One region of the Homoserinimonas sp. A520 genome, then DNA from elsewhere that is predicted to be linked to it. Evidence: predicted binding sites of a transcription regulator. Region 1 holds the regulator's gene; each other region holds the start of a gene.
The links. Region 1 encodes LexA, which represses DNA repair genes until DNA is damaged. Its sites were predicted from a motif close to TCGAACANNTGTTCGA; they were not measured.
Positions count from the first base shown of each region.

Region 1 (6,924 bases):
GCAAGGGTCCCGGGGAGAAGTTCACCGGCCCGGTCAGCTAGCCGCAACCAGCTTTACGGCCAAGGAGTCAACGCGGGCGGCGATCAGGTCGCTGGCAGCCCAGCGCGACTGCAGGCGTTCCAGCAGACCGGTGAGCGCCGACTGGTCCAGGCCCGGCTGAAGCGCCAACTGGACGATCAATTCAGGACCCCGCAGTGTCGCATCCGGATCCCCCGCCGCCAGCCTGATGGCGACGACGGCGGACTCGCTGCTCACACTGCGCTCGAACTCGGCAGCGACCTCGGCATCACCGTGGCTCGGAGCCCACGGCAGTGATTGCGCGATCGCCCAGAGCGCTGGCCGGCGGATGACGAACTCGGTCTCCGAGGTGGGGTCGAGCACGACCAGGTCGGTTCCCTCATCCGCTGCGGCGAGCGCCACCCGCACGCCGTCGGCTGGGACCGGTCGCGCGGCCGGATTCCAGTGCTGCATGGCCGCTACAGAGCTGAACACCGGCAGGACATTCCGGCCGTCGGGGCCGGAAACCGTCACGATCGACAATTCGGCACTCTTATCGACAGTGACACCGTGGTCGTTGACGCCGGACTCCCCCAGCGTTGCCATCAGGGGAATGAGGAGCCTGACCGCCCGCACGGCATCCACGACGACCGCTTCATCGCCGCCGCGCCCACGGAACCGCTGCAGCGCCTCCACCAGCGTGGGCGGAGCCGAGCCGTCATCGTCCGCGAAAGCGGTCTCCCCGAACGAGCGGCCCTCCCAGGGCTGGCCCGCAGAGTCGGTGGCCCTGCCGTGCTGGTCGTGCATCAATCGCCGGCGATGTCGAGCGCCTCAGCCAGCGTGAACGCCTTGTTGTAGAGCGCCTTGCCGACGATGGCACCTTCCAGACCGAGGGGAACGAGTTCGCGCAACGCTGCGATGTCATCAAGGTTCGAGATGCCGCCGGAGGCGATGACGGGCTTGTGCGTGTGGTCCATCACCTGACGGAGCAGGTCGAGGTTCGGGCCCTGCATGGTGCCGTCCTTGGTGACATCCGTCACGACGTAGCGGGCGCATCCGGCTTCTTCCAGGCGGTCCATGACCATCCACAGGTCGCCGCCATCCTTCGTCCAGCCGCGCGCTGCCAGCGCGGTGCCCCGAACGTCGAGGCCGACGGCGATCGCCTCGCCGTACTCGGAGATGACGTGGGCCGACCACTCGGGGTTCTCCAGAGCCGCGGTGCCCAGGTTGATGCGCTTGGCGCCGGTCGCCAGCGCGGCTTCCAGGGACTCGTCGTCGCGGATGCCACCGGAGAGTTCGATGTTGACGTTGTTGCCGACCTGGCGAATCACCTTGCGCACCAGGGCGTGGTTGTTACCGCGGCCGAAGGCGGCATCGAGGTCGACCAGGTGGATCCACTCGGCTCCCTGGTTCGCCCAATCGGATGCCGCGGCAACCGGGTCGCCGTAGCTGGTCTCGGTGCCGGCCTCCCCCTGGGTGAGCCGCACCGCCTTGCCGTCGGAGATGTCGACCGCCGGAAGCAGGGTCAAACTCGGGGTGGTGTTGAACTCAGACATGAGTCGCCTTCTGAAACCGATGGGTCATGCGCGATGTGCGGGCAGCATATGCTCCGCGCGCTGGACAAGCTATAGATACTACTCATAGTTGTGGGCGTCGGGAACTCACAGGTTGTCGATCCAGTTCTTCAGCAGGCGGATGCCCGGCTCCCCCGACTTCTCCGGGTGGAACTGGGTGGCGGCCAGCGGTCCGTTCTCGACCGCGGCCAGGAAACGTGTTCCGTGCTCCGCCCACGCCAGCTTGGGCTGCGGAAACGGTGCGGAGACCTCCAACCGCCAATCGTGAGCGGCGTAGGAATGCACGAAGTAGAAGCGCTCACGCTCCAACCCGGAGAACAGTACCGAGCCCTCATCCGGGTGTACGAGGTTCCATCCCATGTGGGGCACCACCGGTGCCTCCAATGGCGCGACCGTGCCCGGCCACTCGCCGAGGCCTTCGGTCGTGACCCCCCGCTCGACCCCCTGCTCGAACATGACCTGCATGCCGACACAGATACCCAGCACAGGACGACCGCCGGCAATCCGGCGCTCGATCAGCTCGGGCCCGCCAACGGACCGGAGCGCCGCCATGACGGCGGAGAATGCGCCGACCCCCGGGACGAACAGGCCATCGGCCTCCGCGACCTTCCGGCGGTCAGCCGTGAGTTCGACGCTGGCACCGGCCAGCTCCAGGGCCTTGATGGCGGAGTGGATGTTGCCACTGCCGTAGTCCAGGACCACAACGGAAGGAGTAGACAATCGAATCCGATCAGCTGGTGAAGCGGACGCCGGTCAGAGGGCGCCCTTGGTGGATGGCACGCCGGAAACTCGCGCATCCGGCGTGATCGCCTGACGGAACGCGCGGGCGAAGGCCTTGAACTCCGCTTCGGCGATGTGGTGCGGGTCGCGGCCGGCCAGCACCGTCAGGTGCACGGTGATGCCGGCGTGGAAAGTGATCGCCTCGAAGACGTGACGAACCATGGACCCGGTGAAGTGCCCGCCGATGAGGTGGAATTCGAACCCGGCAGGCTCACCGGAGTGCACTAGGTAGGGACGCCCGGATACATCGACGACCGCCTGCACCAACGCTTCGTCCAGCGGCACCAGGGCGTCCCCATAGCGGGAGATCCCTGCCTTGTCGCCGAGTGCAGAGCTGATCGCCTTGCCGAGGACGATTCCCACGTCTTCCACGGTGTGATGGACGTCGATTTCGACGTCACCACTGGCGCGGACGGTGAGGTCGACCAGCGAATGCTTGGCGAACGCCGTGAGCATGTGGTCGAAGAATGGCACCGATGTCGACACATTCGAGCTACCGGTACCGTCGAGATCGAGGGATAGTTCGATGCTCGACTCGCTCGTCTCCCGCGAAAGCTGGGCGGTTCTGGTCGGTTCACCCATTCGGCTGTCCTCTTTTCACTATGCAAGTCTAACCAGCGTGCGCGTGTGTTACTCCCTGCCGACAGCGGCGCCGAGTCCTTCGATGGCGTTCAGGAAGGCGCTGGTCTCCGCCTCGGTCCCCGCCGTCACTCTGAGGTGGTGCGGGATGCCGAGGTCACGGATGAGGATGTCCTGCTCGAGCAGGGCGGTGAACACCGCGTGCGGGTTGGCGACGCCACCGAAGAGCACGAAGTTCGCGTCGCTCGGCCACACCGTGAAACCCAGCTTCGGAAGCTCTTCGAGGAGGCGATCGCGTTGGCGCTTGATGTCGTCGACCATCGCGAGCATCTCGCCGGTGTGCGCCAGGGCGGCGACCGCGGCCGCCTGCGTGAGGGCAGAGAGGTGATAGGGAAGGCGAACCAGGCGGATGGCATCCGTCACCGCCGGGTCGGCGGCCAGGTATCCGACGCGGGCCCCCGCGAAGGCGAACGCCTTGCTCATGGTGCGCGACACGATCAGCCGCTCACGGCCGGGAAGGAGGCTGAGTGCCGTTGGGCGCTCGGCCGGGGCGAACTCGACGTACGCCTCGTCCACGACGACCACGCCCTCGGTCGCCTCATAGGCCGCCTCGATCGTCTCCAGGGACAACGGCGTTCCGGTCGGGTTGTTGGGGGCGCAGAAGAAGACAACGTCGGGCCGGTGCTCCTCGATGGAAGCGACGGCGAGGGCCGGTGAAATCTCGAAGTCGGCTGCACGCTCGACGGCGATCCACCTGGTGTCGGTTCCGGCGGCAATGATCGAGTGCATCGAATAGGTGGGCGGGAAACCCAGGACACTGCGACCCGGCCCGCCGAACGCCTGGAGGAGCTGCTGGAGAACCTCGTTCGACCCGTTCGCCGCCCAGATGTTGTCGCGGGTCAGGCCGTGGCCGAGGTATCCGGCAAGGCTGTCCCGCAGGGCAGTGAACTCGCGATCGGGATAGCGGTTGATGCCGAGCACTGCGCCGGCCAGGGCCGTGACGATGTCGTGAGCGACCGCCTCAGGAATCGCGTGGGTGTTCTCGTTGACGTTGAGAGCCGTACGAACGGCCTTCTGCGGTGCACCGTACGGCCGCAGGCCGCGGAGGTTGTCGCGGATGGGGAGATCATCAAGGGAAGCCACCCTGCCATGTTAACTGTGGCCGGGAGCGCCTTTCGTCGTGCCGGGTCGGGCGGCTCGTCAGTGGCACGTACTCAGCGGTACGTACTCAGCGGTACATGCTCAGCGGTACATGCTCAGCAGTACGTAGCTCAGCGGTACTGGTTCGGCAGCGCCAATTGCTGCCCGGGGAAGATTTCCGCACTCTCCAGCGCGTTCACTCGCAGCAGCTGGGCAACCACTTCGCGAATATCCTCGCCCGGCGCCACCTCTTCCGCGAGTTGCCAGAGCGACTGGCCTGCCTCCACAGTGACGTAGGTCGTCGACCCCTCTTCCATGGTCGCGGTCGCCATCCCACCGTTCAGCGCGAAGGCGAGAGCGGCGAGGACGAGAGGCGTCGCCGCAAGCGTGGTGAGCACGGTGCGCCCCCTGCGGGTCAACCGCAGCCGGGAAACCGGAGTGGCGCGGGTCGTGCCGGCGTGGAGGGTGTCGCTCATCATCGTGGCCTTCCTGTTACGCATTCGGGTAGCTGTTACGCGTTCGGGTGCTGTTACACATTCGGTGGAGCGGGGCTGAACTTCGGCATCCGGTGCTCGGCCGGGAGCACCGGATGCGAAGCTGTGTTCCGAACATACATTCGATTTCTCCCACTTTCAAGCCCCAGTTTCGATATCTGACCAAAGAACCCGCCGACACACTCGAACAAACCTTTGCTTATCCGCCAGATCGCGGATACAGTTTCGATTGTCTGAACACCACACAAGCAGCAGCCACTGACATTCAGATCGAACCGTCGACAGAGGAGCCCCAGATGGACGACAGCACACCCCGCGCAGTACCGGCCCCCCGGGGAACGACCCGTCGTCGAAAGAGCCTGAGCGAGAAGCAGAAGGCCATCCTCGAGTTCATCCAGCGAGCAGTGGCCGGACGGGGATATCCGCCGAGCATGCGTGAGATCGGCGACGCCGTCGGTCTGTCCTCCCTGTCGAGCGTGACCCACCAGTTGAACCAGCTGGAACTGAGCGGCTACCTTCGCCGGGATCCCAATCGGCCCAGGGCGCTCGAAGTGCTGATCGACCTTCCCGGCCGCGACGCGGGCGCCGTCGAGTCAGATCACCCCACGCCGATCGGTGACGCCGCCATGGTGCCACTCGTCGGCCGCATCGCTGCCGGCATCCCGATCACGGCTGAACAGCAGATCGAAGAAGTCTTTCCGCTGCCACGGCAGCTGGTCGGCAAGGGCGATCTGTTCATGCTCAAGGTCGTCGGAGACTCCATGATCGACGCCGCCATCTGCGACGGTGACTGGGTCGTCGTACGCCAGCAGAAGACCGCAGAGAACGGCGACATCGTTGCCGCCATGCTCGATGACGAAGCCACCGTCAAGGTGTTCCGTCAGCGCGACGGGCACACCTGGCTGCTGCCGCGCAACAGTGCTTTCGAGCCGATCGTCGGCGACTATGCCGAGGTGCTCGGCAAGGTCGTTACGGTGCTGCGGTCCCTGTAGCCGAGACGGTGAACTCGCGCAGCAGCGAGGCGTCGGCCGCGTTCACGAGCACCCGAACCCGGGTACCGGCTTCCTCGTAGTCCGTCGACAGGACGACAGCGCGATCATGCATTGACGACACCACGTCGCCGCGTTCGTACGGCACGAGGAGCGTCAGCTCGATGGACGGGGATGGTAGTTCTTCGCCGATCCGCTCGAGGAGTTCATCGATACCCTCGCCGGTGCGCGCCGAGACGAATACCGCACGCGGTTCCAGCCCGCGCAGCAGCAGCCGCTGGTCGTCGTCAGCCAGGTCGCTCTTGTTGAAGGCGACGATCTCCGGGATGTGACGTGCGCCGACCTCCCCGATGACATCACGCACGGTCGCCAGCTGGCTCGCCGGGTCGGGGTGCGAGGCGTCGACAACGTGCACGATCACATCAGCATCTCCCACCTCTTCCAGCGTGGAGCGGAACGCCTCGACCAATTGGTGCGGAAGGTTTCGAACGAAACCGACCGTGTCGGTGAGGGTGTAGCCGCGTCCGTCCGCGGTCGTGTTCCGGCGAACGGCAGTGTCCAGGGTGGCGAACAACGCGTTCTCCACCAGCGCCCCCGCGCTGGTGATCCGGTTCAGCAGCGAAGACTTGCCGGCGTTGGTGTAGCCGGTGATGGCGACCGACGGAACCTCGTGGCGGTTGCGGTTGGCGCGTTTGGCCTCCCGCGCAGGAGCGAACCCCTTGATCTGCTTCCTCAGGCGCGCCATGCGGGTGTGGATGCGACGACGGTCGAGCTCGATCTTGGTCTCACCTGGACCACGGCTGCCCATTCCCGCCCCGGCACCACCCACCTGGCCACCGGCCTGCCTGGACATCGATTCACCCCAGCCGCGCAGGCGGGGAAGCAGGTACTCGAGTTGGGCCAGTTCGACCTGCGCCTTGCCCTCCCGGCTCTTCGCGTGCTGGCTGAAGATGTCGAGGATGACTGCAGTCCGATCGATCACCTTGACCCTGATGACGTCTTCGAGCGCACGCCGCTGGCTGGGTGCCAGTTCACCGTCAACGATCACCGTGTCAGCACCGACGGCCGCCACGACATCGCGAAGCTCGATCGCTTTGCCTTTACCGAAGAACGTGCTCGGGTCGGGGGTCGCGCGCTTCTGCAGCAACCCGTCGAGCACGACCGCGCCGGCCGTCTCGGCAAGCGCGAAGAGTTCCCGCATCGAGTTCTCGGCCTCCTGCGCGTTGCCCTGCGAGTAGATCCCGATAAGCACGACTTTTTCCAGGCGGAGTTGCCGGTACTCGACTTCGGTGACGTCTTCCAGCTCAGTGGACAGGCCGGCGACGCGACGCAGCGCCTGGCGGTCCTCCCGGTCGAATTGGTCGCCATCGG
Region 1 is NZ_JBTMWX010000003.1:71,562-78,485, reverse strand. It holds gene ACX3PH_RS09010 (DUF1844 domain-containing protein) at 1-41, shown strand, start outside; gene ACX3PH_RS09005 (SseB family protein) at 34-804, opposite strand; gene priA (bifunctional 1-(5-phosphoribosyl)-5-((5-phosphoribosylamino)methylideneamino)imidazole-4-carboxamide isomerase/phosphoribosylanthranilate isomerase PriA) at 804-1,553, opposite strand; gene hisH (imidazole glycerol phosphate synthase subunit HisH) at 1,659-2,291, opposite strand; gene hisB (imidazoleglycerol-phosphate dehydratase HisB) at 2,325-2,933, opposite strand; gene ACX3PH_RS08985 (histidinol-phosphate transaminase) at 2,982-4,073, opposite strand; gene ACX3PH_RS08980 (LysM peptidoglycan-binding domain-containing protein) at 4,202-4,546, opposite strand; gene lexA (transcriptional repressor LexA) at 4,861-5,556, shown strand; gene hflX (GTPase HflX) at 5,534-6,924, opposite strand, start outside.

Region 2 (6,924 bases), on a different contig from region 1:
GGTTGTCGAGGTTGGCCAGGAGGTCACCGTCGAGATCCTCGAAGTGGACCTCGAGCGCGAGCGTGTCTCCCTGTCGCTCAAGGCGACGCAGGAAGACCCGTGGCAGGTCTTCGCCCGCACCCACGCCATCGGCCAGGTTGCACCCGGCAAGGTCACCAAGCTGGTCCCCTTCGGCGCGTTCGTTCGCGTCGCAGAGGGCATCGAGGGCCTGGTTCACATCTCCGAGCTGTCGGGCAAGCACGTCGAACTGGCGGAGCAGGTTGTCTCGGTCGGCGACGAGGTGTTCGTCAAGGTCATCGACATCGACCTGGAGCGTCGCCGCATCTCGCTGAGCCTCAAGCAGGCCAACGAGGGTGTCGACCCCGAGGGCACCGAGTTCGACCCGGCGCTGTACGGCATGCTCACCGAGTACGACGAGCAGGGTAACTACAAGTACCCGGACGGCTTCGACCCGGAGACCAACGAGTGGAAAGAGGGCTTCGAGACCCAGCGCGAGAAGTGGGAGCAGGACTACGCTGCAGCCCAGGGCCGCTGGGAAGCCCACAAGAAGCAGGTCGCCGCAGCAGCGACGCAGGTCATCGAGGACGTTCCGGCCGCATCCGGCTCATCGTTCTCCAGTGACTCTGCCGGCGTCGGCACCCTCGCAGACGACGAGGCGCTTGCCGCACTCCGCGAGAAGCTCTCCGGTGGCAACGAGTAGCAGCTAGCAACAGTTCATCAGGAAGCGGTCGGACCCCCGGGTCCGGCCGCTTCTTCGTTAACTCCTGTATGCGCGCTTTCGGGCGCGCGACACTGCCGTCCATGCCCACCAGGCGAGCAGCGGAACAGAAACGATGACCAGGATAGGCAGCAGGATGGCCAGGGCTGAGACGAACAGGCTGCCGATGTCCTCCGCGACACTCACGACTGGTGCCGCTGCGCCGGCCGTCACCGCGTTCAACACCGGGCGCGAAATCATCTTCACCACGTGGACCGCGAGCGCGAGCAGCGCCCCGACGGCGATCGGAACCCACTGGTTCGATTCGAAGAATGCGGCAGGATCCTGAACCGTCAGCGTCTCAGTGGTGGAGCCGGATCCGAAGGCGAGACCTCCCGCAGCGGGGCGAATCACCGTCTGCACCCAGTCGTTCACGCTGTCGACTATGGGTATCTTGTCGGCAAAGAACTCGATCACCAGCAGCGCGACGAGGATACCGAGAACCCATTCGTTCTCCAGCCATTGCCAGGCATCCGGCAGTTGGACGAACTCCAGGAACCGGCTCGCCAGCCCGATGGCGAGCAGCGGAATGTACGCGTTGACGCCGGCAGCAAGTGCCAGACCCGCTCCGGTCAGGAACTCAAGCATGCCAGTCGACCTCCTGCTCAGCGTGACAGTAGCATGGGCGGCGTGTATCTGATTGGTTTGACCGGCGGTATCGCCTCAGGCAAGACCGTTGTCGCCAAGAGGATGGCCGTGCATGGCGCCATTCACATCGATGCGGATGTGCTGGCCAGGCAGGTTGTCGAACCAGGGAGGCCGGCGCTGGCCCGGATTGCTGCGGAGTTCGGCTCCGAGGTCATCGCATCCGACGGCTCGCTGGATCGCGCAGCGCTCGGCTCGCTCGTGTTCGGCGACCCGGAGCGTCTCGCGAAACTCAACGCCATCACCCACCCCGCCGTCAGGGAACTCGCCGGCAAGCTGATCGCAGAAGCGGGCGAAGCCGATTCGGAAGCGATCGTCGTCTACGACGTTCCACTCCTGGTCGAGGCCTCCGTCGACAAGGCGCACCCCTTCGACCTCATCGTCGTGGTCCATGCCGACATCGATACCCGACTCGAACGACTGGAGACGCTTCGCGGACTGAGCCGCGATGAGGCAAAGCACCGGCTGAACTCCCAGGCAACCGACACAGACCGTCTCGCCATCGCCGATGTCGTCATCGACAGCAACGGCACCCTGGACGAGACGCTGGCACAGGCGGATGCCCTGTTCGAACGTGCCCGCCGAACCGCCCTTGCGCGCTGAGCGGCCGTCCACCCTGGTCGACGGCTTTGTCAGCGGTGCTGCCTAAACTGAAGTAATGCAACCGACCAGAGCCGTGCGCCCGTTCGAGGTCATCAGCGAGTACATTCCGTCCGGCGACCAGCCGGCCGCTATCGCCGAACTCGCCGCCAGGATCAACGCCGGGGAGACGGATGTCGTACTGCTCGGCGCAACCGGAACGGGCAAGTCGGCGACCACCGCCTGGCTCATCGAACAGGTGCAACGCCCCACCCTGGTGATGGCCCACAACAAGACCCTCGCCGCACAACTCGCGAACGAGTTCCGCGAACTTATGCCGAATAACGCCGTCGAGTACTTCGTCTCCTACTACGACTACTACCAGCCCGAGGCCTACGTACCCCAGACGGACACCTTCATCGAGAAGGACAGCTCGATCAACGCCGAGGTGGAGCGCCTGCGACACTCGACCACGAACTCCCTCCTCAGCCGGCGTGACGTCATCGTGGTGTCCACGGTGTCGTGCATCTACGGCCTCGGTAGCTCTGAACAATACCTGGACGCCATGATGGCGCTTCAGGTCGGCATGCGCATCAATCGCGAGGCGCTCATCCGCAAGTTCGTCTCCATGCAGTACCAACGCAACGATGTCGACTTCTCCCGCGGGAATTTCCGGGTGCGAGGCGACACCATCGAGATCATCCCGATGTACGAGGAACTCGCCATCCGCATCGAAATGTTCGGCGACGAGGTCGAGGCGCTGTACAGCCTGCATCCGCTCACCGGCGATGTCGTGAGGAAGCTGGATGCCGTCTCCGTGTTCCCCGGCTCGCACTACGTCGCCAGCCCGGACTCGATGCACCGCGCGATCGGCACCATCAAGGAGGAGCTGGCGGAGCGCCTCGGCGAGCTGGAGCGCGACGGCAAGCTCCTCGAGGCCCAGCGGCTCAGGATGCGCACCACCTTCGATCTCGAGATGATGGAGCAGATCGGTTTCTGCAGCGGCATCGAGAACTATTCGCGGCACATCGATGGGCGAGCGCCGGGGGAGGCCCCGCACTGCCTCATCGATTACTTCCCCGAGGACTTCCTGGTGGTGATCGACGAGTCGCACGTCACGGTGCCGCAGATCGGCGCCATGTACGAGGGCGACGCCTCCCGGAAGCGCACGTTGGTCGAGCACGGGTTCCGCCTGCCCAGTGCCCTCGACAACCGGCCGCTCAAGTTCTCGGAGTTCCTCGACCGGGTGGGGCAGAAGGTCTACCTGTCCGCTACACCCGGCCGCTACGAAATGGGCATCACTGACAGTGTGGTCGAGCAGATCATCCGCCCAACCGGCCTGGTCGACCCACAGATCGTCGTCAAGCCCAGCAAGGGCCAGATCGACGACCTGCTCGAGGAGATCCGCACGCGCACCGAACGCGACGAGCGCGTGCTGGTGACGACCCTGACCAAGAAGATGGCGGAGGAACTCACCGAGTTCCTGGGAGAGGCCGGCATTCGGGTTCGCTACCTCCACTCGGATGTCGACACCCTGCGCCGGGTTGAGCTGCTCACCGAGCTCCGGCAGGGCGTCTACGACGTCCTGGTCGGCATCAACCTGCTTCGGGAGGGCCTCGACCTTCCCGAAGTGTCGCTGGTGGCCATCCTCGACGCCGACAAGGAGGGTTTCCTCCGCTCATCGACGTCTCTCATCCAGACGATCGGCCGCGCCGCACGCAACGTCTCCGGAGCCGTCCACATGTACGCGGACGTGCTGACCGACTCGATGAAGATCGCCATCGAAGAGACAACCCGCCGACGGGAGAAGCAGGTCGCATACAACCTGGCCAACGGGATCGACCCGACACCGCTGCGCAAGAAAATCGCCGACATCACGGATGTTCTCGCGCGCGAGGGTGCGGACACCCAGGAACTCCTGTCCAACCGTGACGGGCGGAGGCGCTCACCCACTCCGAACCTGAGACGCGAGGGCCTCGCCGCCAGCGGGGCCAACGATCTGGAGACGATCATCCGAGACCTCAACGAGCAGATGCTGTCGGCAGCGGCCGAACTCAAGTTCGAGTTGGCCGCCCGCCTGCGCGACGAGGTTTCCGATCTCAAGAAGGAACTCCGCCAGATGGAGGCGGCTGGCCACATCTGACCCAGCCGTGCGGCGGTTTCGCTGCGTTGAGCGGATAGTATAGAACATGTGTTCGAAGCCGCCGCACCCGAAGTTGTCAGCCGAAGAGAACGTAGACTGAATCCAGTGACCATTTCCCCCGTTGACTCCGACGCGCGCCTCAGCGTTCGCGGTGCGAGAGTCCACAACCTCCGCAACGTCGACCTTGAAATACCCCGCGACTCGCTGGTCGTCTTCACCGGCCTGTCCGGCTCTGGCAAGTCGTCCCTCGCCTTCGACACCATTTTCGCGGAAGGGCAACGACGCTATGTCGAATCACTTTCCGCGTACGCCAGGCAGTTCCTGGGCCAGGTGGACCGGCCGGACGTCGACTTCATCGAGGGCCTGAGCCCCGCCGTCTCGATCGACCAGAAGTCCACCAACCGCAACCCACGCTCCACGGTGGGGACGATCACCGAGATCTACGACTACATGCGCCTGCTCTGGGCGCGCATCGGGGTGCCGCACTGCGCAGAATGCGGCGAGAGGATCTCGCGCCAGACCGTGCAACAGATCGCCGACCAGCTGATGACCCTCGAGGCCGGAACGCGGTACCAGATCGCCAGCCCGATGATCTCGCAGAAGAAAGGCGAGTTCGTCGACCTCTTCAAGGAGTTGGCGGCCAGTGGGTACTCCCGCGCCATCGTCGACGGCAAGCCGATCCAGCTGAGCGACCCGCCGATCCTCAAGAAGCAGCTCAAGCACGACATCTCGGTCATCGTCGACCGCCTGGTGGCAGCGGATGACGTACTCACCCGCCTCACCGACTCGCTCGAGACGGCATTACGCCTTACGGATGGCCTGGTTACCATCAACTTCATCGATGAGGAGGGCGACGCCGCGTGGCGCAGCTACTCCGAGAAGCTGTCGTGCCCGAACGGTCACCCCGTCCAGCTGACCGAGATCGAACCCAGGACGTTTTCGTTCAACGCACCGTTCGGCGCATGTCCGGAGTGCTCCGGGCTCGGCACCCGGATGTCGGTCGACTCTGACCTGCTGCTGGGCGACCCGGAGTTGTCGCTCGCAGAGGGTGTCATCCTGCCGTGGGCGCAATCCGGCAAGGGCCTGTACAACTACTTCCAGCGCCTCCTCGAGGGCCTGTCACGCGATCTCGGCTTCACGCTCTCCACGCCGTGGGGCAACCTGCCCGAGGATGTCCAGGAAGCGATCCTGAAGGGCAACAACTTCCAGGTCACCGTCAAGTGGAAGAACCGTTACGGGCGGGAGATGAAATACTCGACCGGTTTCGAAGGCGTCATCCCCTACATCGAGCGCAAGTACCTTGAAGCCGAGAGTGATTCCGCCCGGCAGCGGTACGCCAGCTACCTGCGAGAGATCCCGTGCCAGGTCTGCGATGGCAAGCGGCTGAAGCCAGAAGTGCTTGCGGTCACGGTCAACGACAAGAGCATTGCGGATGCCTGTGAGCTCAGTCTCACCGATGCCTTCACCTTCATGGAAGAACTGACCCTGACCGCCCGCGAGGAGCAGATCGCTGCGGCGGTACTTCGCGAGATCAGGGCGAGGCTGGAGTTCCTGCTCGAGGTCGGACTGAACTACCTGAACCTGGCGAGATCGGCCGGAACGCTGTCCGGTGGTGAGGCGCAGCGCATCCGCCTGGCCACCCAGATCGGCTCCGGCCTCACCGGCGTGCTGTACGTGCTCGATGAGCCGAGCATCGGCCTCCACCAGCGGGACAACCGCCGGCTGATCGAGACGCTGGTCAAGCTCAAGGGCCTCGGCAATACCCTCATCGTCGTCGAACATGACGAAGACACCATTCGAACCGCCGACTGGGTGGTGGACATCGGACCGGGCGCCGGTGAGCACGGCGGCATGGTCGTGCACTCGGGTTCCTACGACGAACTGCTGGCCAACACGGCATCCATCACCGGCGACTACCTCTCCGGCCGGCTGTCGATCGCAACCCCGGGGTCGCGGCGACCAGTGGACAAGGGCCGCCAGGTCACCGTGCAGGGTGCACGCGCCAACAACCTGAAGAACGTGACAGCCAGCTTCCCGCTCGGTACCCTGACCGCGGTGACCGGGGTCAGCGGTTCAGGCAAGTCCTCACTGATCAACGACGTCCTCTACAAGGTCCTCGCCAACCAGCTCAACGGTGCCAGGCAGGTCCCGGGCAAGCACAGCAGGGTCACCGGGCTCGACCAGCTCGACAAGGTCGTCCACGTCGACCAGGCGCCCATCGGCCGCACCCCGCGCTCGAACCCGGCGACCTATACGGGCGTCTTCGATCGCATCCGCAACCTGTTCGCCGAGACCATGGAGGCCAAGTCCCGCGGCTACCTCCCTGGTCGGTTCAGCTTCAACGTCAAGGGCGGCCGCTGCGAGAACTGTTCCGGCGACGGAACCATCAAGATCGAGATGAACTTCCTGCCGGACGTCTACGTCACCTGTGAAGTCTGCGGGGGAGCGCGCTACAACCGCGAAACGCTGGCGGTGCATTACAAGGGTAAGAACATCGCCGAGGTGCTCGACATGTCGATCACTGAGGCAGCGGAGTTCTTCCAGGCCATCAGCGCCATCCATCGCTACCTGCAAACCCTGGTCGACGTCGGACTCGGTTACGTGCGCCTCGGCCAGAGCGCCACGACGCTCTCCGGTGGTGAGGCCCAGCGGGTGAAGCTCGCGACCGAACTGCAGAAGCGGTCGAACGGCCGCAGCATCTACGTGCTCGACGAGCCGACCACCGGCCTCCATTTCGAGGATGTCCGGAAGCTCCTTCTGGTGCTGAACGGGCTGGTCGACAAGGGCAACACCGTGATCG
Region 2 is NZ_JBTMWX010000007.1:57,963-64,886, forward strand. It holds gene rpsA (30S ribosomal protein S1) at 1-700, shown strand, start outside; gene ACX3PH_RS14485 (DUF4126 domain-containing protein) at 758-1,345, opposite strand; gene coaE (dephospho-CoA kinase) at 1,388-2,005, shown strand; gene uvrB (excinuclease ABC subunit UvrB) at 2,061-4,124, shown strand; gene uvrA (excinuclease ABC subunit UvrA) at 4,230-6,924, shown strand, end outside.
Region 2: uvrA (excinuclease ABC subunit UvrA) is a predicted target of LexA. The motif match lies at 4,165-4,180, and genes of this name have one in related genera.

Region 3 (6,924 bases), on a different contig from region 1:
GGGCCACCCCGAAATCACAGAGCTCATCCGTGCACACGCACACACACCCGCCGGTGACTGCAAATCGCAATGGGCGACCGCGCTTGGAAGCTCGGACGTCGTGCGCCTCCAACTCGAGTTCGAGCGACCGGTGGCTACCGAGTTCCTAATCGGGTTCGAGCTCCCCAAGTTCGCGGGTGCCATCGACAACATCCTTCGAGCGAGAAGCATGTACTTACTTGAGGGCGACGTCGATTCAACGTTCACGAGCACCGACGGTCAGCCACGTATTCTCGTGGAGCTTCCGTCAACGGGATTCGAGGCGGCCTGGCAGCGGATCTTCCGCAAATCTGTCGCGAACATGTTCCGCGAAGAGGGCCAGGGCCGAGGAGCGTCAAGAGCGCTCGCGGATAGATTCATCGCTGAATGGCGCTCCCAGACGACCTTCGACCTATGAGAGCGGACCGGTTCGGCGGTTCCCCAGATGGACTGGATCGAATCCAGGCAGAAATTCCCTTCTAGGTTCCTTCGCACCCCGGTAACGAGCGCACGGGTAGCGCGTCATCCGGTAGTGCGTCGGCGCCAATGACACGCCAATCCTCTCCGAGGACCCCGTGAAACCCGAACAGGCAGATGATGCTCACCCAGCGGTTGATCGCGTCCGCGACCGCACCGCGTAGAACTAACTCAAACGAATCGAAGTCATCGCCGTCGAGTGCACGTTTATAGAGGTCCGAGAGCGCCTTGTCGCTGTCGATCGCTGCTCGCTCTACTTCTTCCCACATGTCGCGCGACGATCGGGACTTAACCTCGCCACCTCGGATCTGGTCCAAGTGGTGATAGCGACCGGCGTCCGCGTAGTTCCTGAGCGCTTGGATCGCAGCAGTCCAGACTGGATCGTTGTCCAGAGTGCAGATCCACGAATCTAGAAGCCGTTTGTGCTCCCAGTCGCCCTCGGCCACGGCCTCTCGGAGGGTGTCACGCAGCCGGGCGTCCATCTCGTCGAGCGCGTGACCCCAACCATCTCGCGTGAAACCCATATTCTTGGGCCACCCTTCGCCACGGGACACGGCCGCAGTTCCGAGCGCGAGCTTCATCAAACGCTCTACACCGATCGAATAGGTGGCAAGCACAGCGTCGAGGTCGCGCTCCAGCGTTCCTTCTTGCCGAAGAAGGCGGTCGGCCGAGGCAAGGACACGGCGAGCAGAGGTGACCTCTGGGAGTAGCCCAGTGAACCACTGTTGACTGGTGAAACCTGATCCCTCGCGCATGGTTCGAGCCTATCGGCGGGCTGTCAACCGGGGTGTACCCAATCGAGCAGGTCGAGAATCCGCCGAATATGTGTCAATCAGGGTCCGGCCGCCATCCCATTTGACAGAGTTGACGGAGGGCCTTCGAGAGGATCACCGGAGCGCGCCGCGTCACTGTGGATAACTCGAACAGGTCGAGATCGAGGCCCGATAGCATCGGCCCATGCTCAGACCAGTAGACAACAATGAGTCCCCCGAGTTACCCGATACCGACTTCGAGTTCCTGGCAGACAGTGAGGTGAATGATACTGACGGTTTGCGGACCGTCTTGCACGACCGGGAAAATTTGACGACTGCCTCATCGATTAGAAGGAGCGAATAGCGTCCACCAATTCGCCAAGCGCCATGCCGTCCGCTGCTCGTAAGCCAGTTTGAGGCATTTTTTGCGCGGGCTCAGGAGTGCGAAATTCGCGGTGCGAGCTGCTTTAGGACGTATTTTCTGAGCCTGCGGATTGGGGCCTCCGGACTCGGACGTCGCATCCACGCACCTACACGTAGACCCGCACGAGCGTCCATCCACCACCGTTCTGTCGAATGTCGAACATGCGAGTTGTCCCATCTTCGGTTGTGCCCTGAAATCGCCATCCGACGATTCCGGCTGGCGGGTGAGTGACCCAATAGAACTCATCCTCGAGCGGCGTGGGGCGGTCGCTGACCCGAAATCGTTTGCCGTTCCAAACGAGTCGATCAGGGGTGCCGTCGGTGAGCCAGACGGCCACGGTGTCGGTGGTTGCGATCATTCTTGACTCCTCAAACATTCGAACATACATTCGAGAGTTAACGAGCATACGACCAACCTCGCGACACGCCAAAGGATGATTTCTTACTATGCGGCACTCTCGTCAGGATGCGCTCGACACGGCCGCTCGAAGAGCACGAACGTCGGAGCCGAAGTGGCATCCAATCATGGCCGCGAGGGAGCCTGAGCCGGGCGTTTGGTACATGGTCGACTCGATGGAGAAGTGCTACGGGATTATCCGGATCATTCGAAAGGGTGACGAGATCGGATATCGGGTAGTGACCTGGGCATCTGCACGGGCCGATCGTCAGCTGATCGGCTACTACCGGACGCTCAGGGGCGCAGCGTCAGCAGCGCACACGAACCTCATAAGCCAGGCAAGTCCAGGGTCGCATCCCCGCGGCCTTGGCGGGTAGGTTTCGTCAGGTCCGGTCCCGTGCTCGATGCAGCTCGCACCATTTCATTGACCTCTTGGCCGGCGGCGATCGCTGCTTCAATCAGCTCTCGACTTCCGCCCTGGCCCGGGTCAAGCCACTCACCGTAGAAGCTCTCCGGGATGAGCAGCGGCATCCGGTCGTGAAGGTGAGCCAGATCGGAGCGTGCGGGCTGCATGACCAGCGAATAGCACGTGACAGGACTTCCCCCCGCTGGCGTGCCGCCCCTCGTCACGGCAGCCATAAAGAACAGCTCGGAGGTCGCGAAGTCAAACCACTGCATTGACGGCTTCTGCTTCTCCCACCACTCGGTGGCCGGCACCAGAACACGCCCGTTGGCTGTGCCGGGTTGTTCCTTCAACCTCTCCGACTTGGTGTTGATTGTCGGCCACTTCACGGGCTCGCCCTTGGCCAAGTAGCCCCACCAACCAAGCTCAAGACGCGCACCATCTCCGGCGTCACGCACAATCGGATTCAGGTTCCGGAGGTTCCTCCCGGTAGGCCGCACCGGCTTGCGCTCGTTCCTCTTGACCCACTCTTGAAGGCTGCGAAGTGACTCCTCGTCCATCAAACGGGTCAGGGTCTTGTAGTCACCTTCACGCGGATCCAGACCATACGACGCACACATGGTCTAGACCCCATCCACGGTCACGGTTCGCACATAGTCCCAGGAGTCGCTGCGGGACTCGCCCGAGCCCTCGGGCACGTACGGACTCTCCACGCGAGGGTGACTTGACGGTGCGAGTTCGTGCAGCGCGGCAGCAATCTGGAAGACAGCGCTGCTGGCCTCTTTGGGCTCAAGAGCAGACTCCGTGCGACCCCACCTGATCTGTGCTGGAAGTAGAATCTCGGCCCAGTGGTCGCGTACGTAGCTTTCGCGCAACTGGTCGAGCATGTGCGCCGGGACTGTCACGCGACAGGAGCACCCCGTTGCTGAGAGTTCTGCGGACAGCGTGTCGACCAACTCAGCAACACGATCGGAGACGTAATACTCTGCGTCCGGGGTGCCAAAGATTCTCATGGACGCACTCTAACGCTGCGAACCGACACCTGCACCGCGACGAATTGATCTCGGCAGAGGCTTGAATAATCGGGTAGCGCCGATGATTCCAGACGGCTGCCCTCGTCTCCATCGTGAGCTCGTCCAAGTGATGAACAAGGCCGATGATGGCGAAGCTGGATCTCAGAATCTAAACAACTGAACCATGTCGCCTTCCGACCTCGTCTCCATATGGGCGGAGTCGGTGAGATATGTGCCAGTGATGCCTCAGGTGATTGTCGCGTTTGAGGTAGGTGAGTGCGAAGTCTTTACGGGCGGGCCCTACGGGCACCACACGTGCACACGCAGCGCGGAACCCAGTGTTCGAGAGGGAGTGTTCACCGAGCCTCCCCATACGGCACGAGGCGCGCAGCGAGTTTCGCGATGATGACTGACCGGGCGACCACGCCGCAGGGGCGTCAGTAGAACTGCGACGGGAAGGTCGTACCGACGAAGACGTAGGCGAGCTTCGTGAACGCTGCCGACCGTCTGCCGGCCTTCTCTAGCTCGATGGCATCCGCAACGCGCTTTGCATCGGCGGCTAGCATCGCCACGGCAGTCGAGCGGTAGGACTCCGTTGATGCCGCACGGAACCGACCCGTGAGCCCGGTGGGGTCGTTCATGTCAGCCAGCCCGTTGTTGGCGAGGCCGCGGATCAAGTAAGCAAAGTCGAGGTAGGGAATGAACGACGACTCTCCCGCCATTCGTTGCGAGGCTCGCATCTCCAGATAGAACGACGAGACCTTCACGCCGCTCGGATTGGCGTACTTCCAGCTCTTCATCAGCCGAGCAAGGCCCTTTGCGCCGCCGGAGGGGGATCGGTTCACGTCCGTTACATACGAGAGATGCGCGGACGGTGCGGTCTCCATCCACCCGCCGCCCGGAGCGGGAATGCTGTAGACGACGTGGTCGCCGCTCGCGCGCAAATAGTAGCCGGGAATGACCTCCCAACGCTCGGCGCCGCTCGCGAAGTTCACGACAACAGCGGGACGGCTGACGCGCACTGGTGTCAGCGGAAACGACTGCGCAAGAGTACTTCGCACGCGTTCGAGCGCGGTGTCGGAGCTTGCAGGTCGACCTCCGCCGAGGCTCACGAGGACATCAACGTCCGAGTGCCCTCGTACCGCTGTTCCGTGACGGAACGACCCTGTTTCTCGTAGTCCGAAGTTCTCCAGTTGCGAGAGTGATTTCTCGATGGATGCGCGGTGCTGAGCGGCGGCTGACCGCTCGCCATCCGTCGGTACCTTCCTTGACAGCAGAGCCTCGAACGCAGTCGCAATCGTCCGCTCAGGCATTGGTGGCAAGCTCGTCGAAAGTCGCCGTCTGCCCGCCGGCCTTGATGTTGCGCCCTGCCTTCCGGTGAGCCCGAGGGGAGATGGGCTCGGCGGACCTGTTCTGCTCATCCATCCGCTCCGTCAGGCCTTGCAGGATGGCTCGACCTTCCTCGATGTCCATCCACGGGGTGTCGACCAAACGCGCCCGGCGGGCAGCATTCTGGATCTCAAGGTAGGCGTTTGCGGCGGCCGTCGCCGCCGTCGCGCGTTGAGAGGCATTCACGACTGTAAGCACTGCGCCCCCGGCAGCTGCGAAGAGCGCGAGCACTCCGCCGAGGATGTCCAGTCCGGACGACGAGAGAACCAGCGCACCCGACACAGCAGCTGATCCTGCCGCGAGCGACCCGAGCCAGAGGTTGAGCTTTTGCCAGCCTTTCGCCTGCTCGAACTGGCCCTGCGCGCTCCACATCGTGCGGTTCTCGACCTCTGAGAGCTCGCGCAGCAGCGCCTTGCGTCGCACGTTCTCGTCGGTCTCCATAGCGAGAGCGTATCGGTATGCCCCACTTGCTCCCACCCTTCGCACTCGAATCCGTCCGCCCGCGCGATAGAGCGCAGCCCTGACCACGACATCGTCCCCAAGACTGATGCAAGTCGTCTCGTCCGCTGAGGGATCGGCTTCCGGACGCATCCGTTTCCCGCTAGACGTCTGGCTTGCGGGCCCCCCTTTCTGAACCGAGAAGCACCTCGAAGTTTCCATCGACATACCCGATGTCGGCTCGGACCAGCGCAGAGTAAGTTTCAAGGATGCCCCTCCTTGGAATACCTGACCTTGCTGCGCGACTGGGAATCGATCTCGGTCCTGGAGCTGAGCCCACTAAAGAAAGTCTCCTGAGCGCTATCAATGTCGAGCTCAGAGACCTACAAGTGCCCCAACCCAGCCCTGAGCAACACAGGCGACAACTTGCTCTCATTGAGGCTCGCGGTGAACTTCTTGGGACTAGCCAAGCAGGGGCGTCCTCATCTACAGATCTAGTACCCGTCTCACTCGTGAGCCAGATGATGGAGGCCTTCCAAAAGAACATTGCCAAGGAGCCGATTGTCACGCCGTCACGTCCAGATCCAACCTTGACCATGAGGACAAACGTCAGAGTCACAGCCACCCAGGCATCGGCCGATTTTACTAAAGCACGCTCACTACCGTTCGCTGGGGTCGGTGCGCTAATACTTTCCGCCTACGGACTTAGAACCTACTTCAACGTTGGCGACGTGGAACTCCCATCGGCAATGTTTTATCCACTGTTTTGGGTAGCAGTCATTGTCATCGTATTCGGGTACCTCGCATCCACTATGGCCCAGAGGAAAGCCAGCGGTATCCTGCGGGCGCTCTATAATCCGGACGTCCAAGAAGAAGCGTTGAACCGTCTCGGAGAGGAATCCTCAGACTATTTCGGCAGCCACAGCCAGAGAATCATTGAGATGGATGGCGAACCCGGAAGATCACATCGGGCGATTGACGACGGTGCTGGAATCATCATCAATCGAAGCCTGTATCGATATGCTCTACGCGATGTCGCTTACAACTACAGGGGCGGGGCTCGGAGGTCTTTTGTTGATCTTCTGTCCACGATAGACCTAGCGGCAACGACTGAAGACGCTACCGGGTTGGCATTGGATCGCCTATGCGACCTGAAAATAATTGAGCCCGTCGTCTACCAGCGCCGCCAAGCGTTCAGACTCATATCGGGGCCGCCTAGGCACCACGGTGACTGAAGCCGCGGCCGCGAATGAAACAAGCCAAGCGGCAAAATCTGCTTAGCGCGGCCTCATGCACCAGGAAGCCAATGCGGATCTGATGCGACCAAGGCTGATGTCCAAATTTCCCCGGTACGGAGTGCTTTGCGCTGTCGCGTTGAGGGATCCCGATCCGGGCGCTCACTGGCGGAGGGGACCGCTTCTTCCCACTCGATTTCCAGCGCGGAATCGCGCGCGATCGCCTTAGCCTTGAGCCGGATGTTGTGCCCGGCGGTCACCTCATCGCACTGTCGAACCCGCGCGGCGTGGCCGACTACCTCCTGCACCGTTGAAGGTTCCGCTAACCGTCCCTCGGACGATTTCCCCTGGCACCCTGGAGTCAGCCACCCACGGTGAC
Region 3 is NZ_JBTMWX010000002.1:766,689-773,612, forward strand. It holds gene ACX3PH_RS08255 (hypothetical protein) at 1-436, shown strand, start outside; gene ACX3PH_RS08260 (hypothetical protein) at 498-1,250, opposite strand; gene ACX3PH_RS08265 (DUF6504 family protein) at 1,778-2,029, opposite strand; gene ACX3PH_RS08270 (SOS response-associated peptidase family protein) at 2,395-3,030, opposite strand; gene ACX3PH_RS08275 (hypothetical protein) at 3,094-3,483, opposite strand; gene ACX3PH_RS08280 (SMODS domain-containing nucleotidyltransferase) at 3,921-4,904, opposite strand; gene ACX3PH_RS08285 (SLATT domain-containing protein) at 4,789-5,313, opposite strand; gene ACX3PH_RS08290 (hypothetical protein) at 5,580-6,545, shown strand; gene ACX3PH_RS08295 (hypothetical protein) at 6,907-6,924, opposite strand, start outside.
Region 3: ACX3PH_RS08265 (DUF6504 family protein) is a predicted target of LexA. The motif match lies at 2,048-2,063, and genes of this name have one in related genera.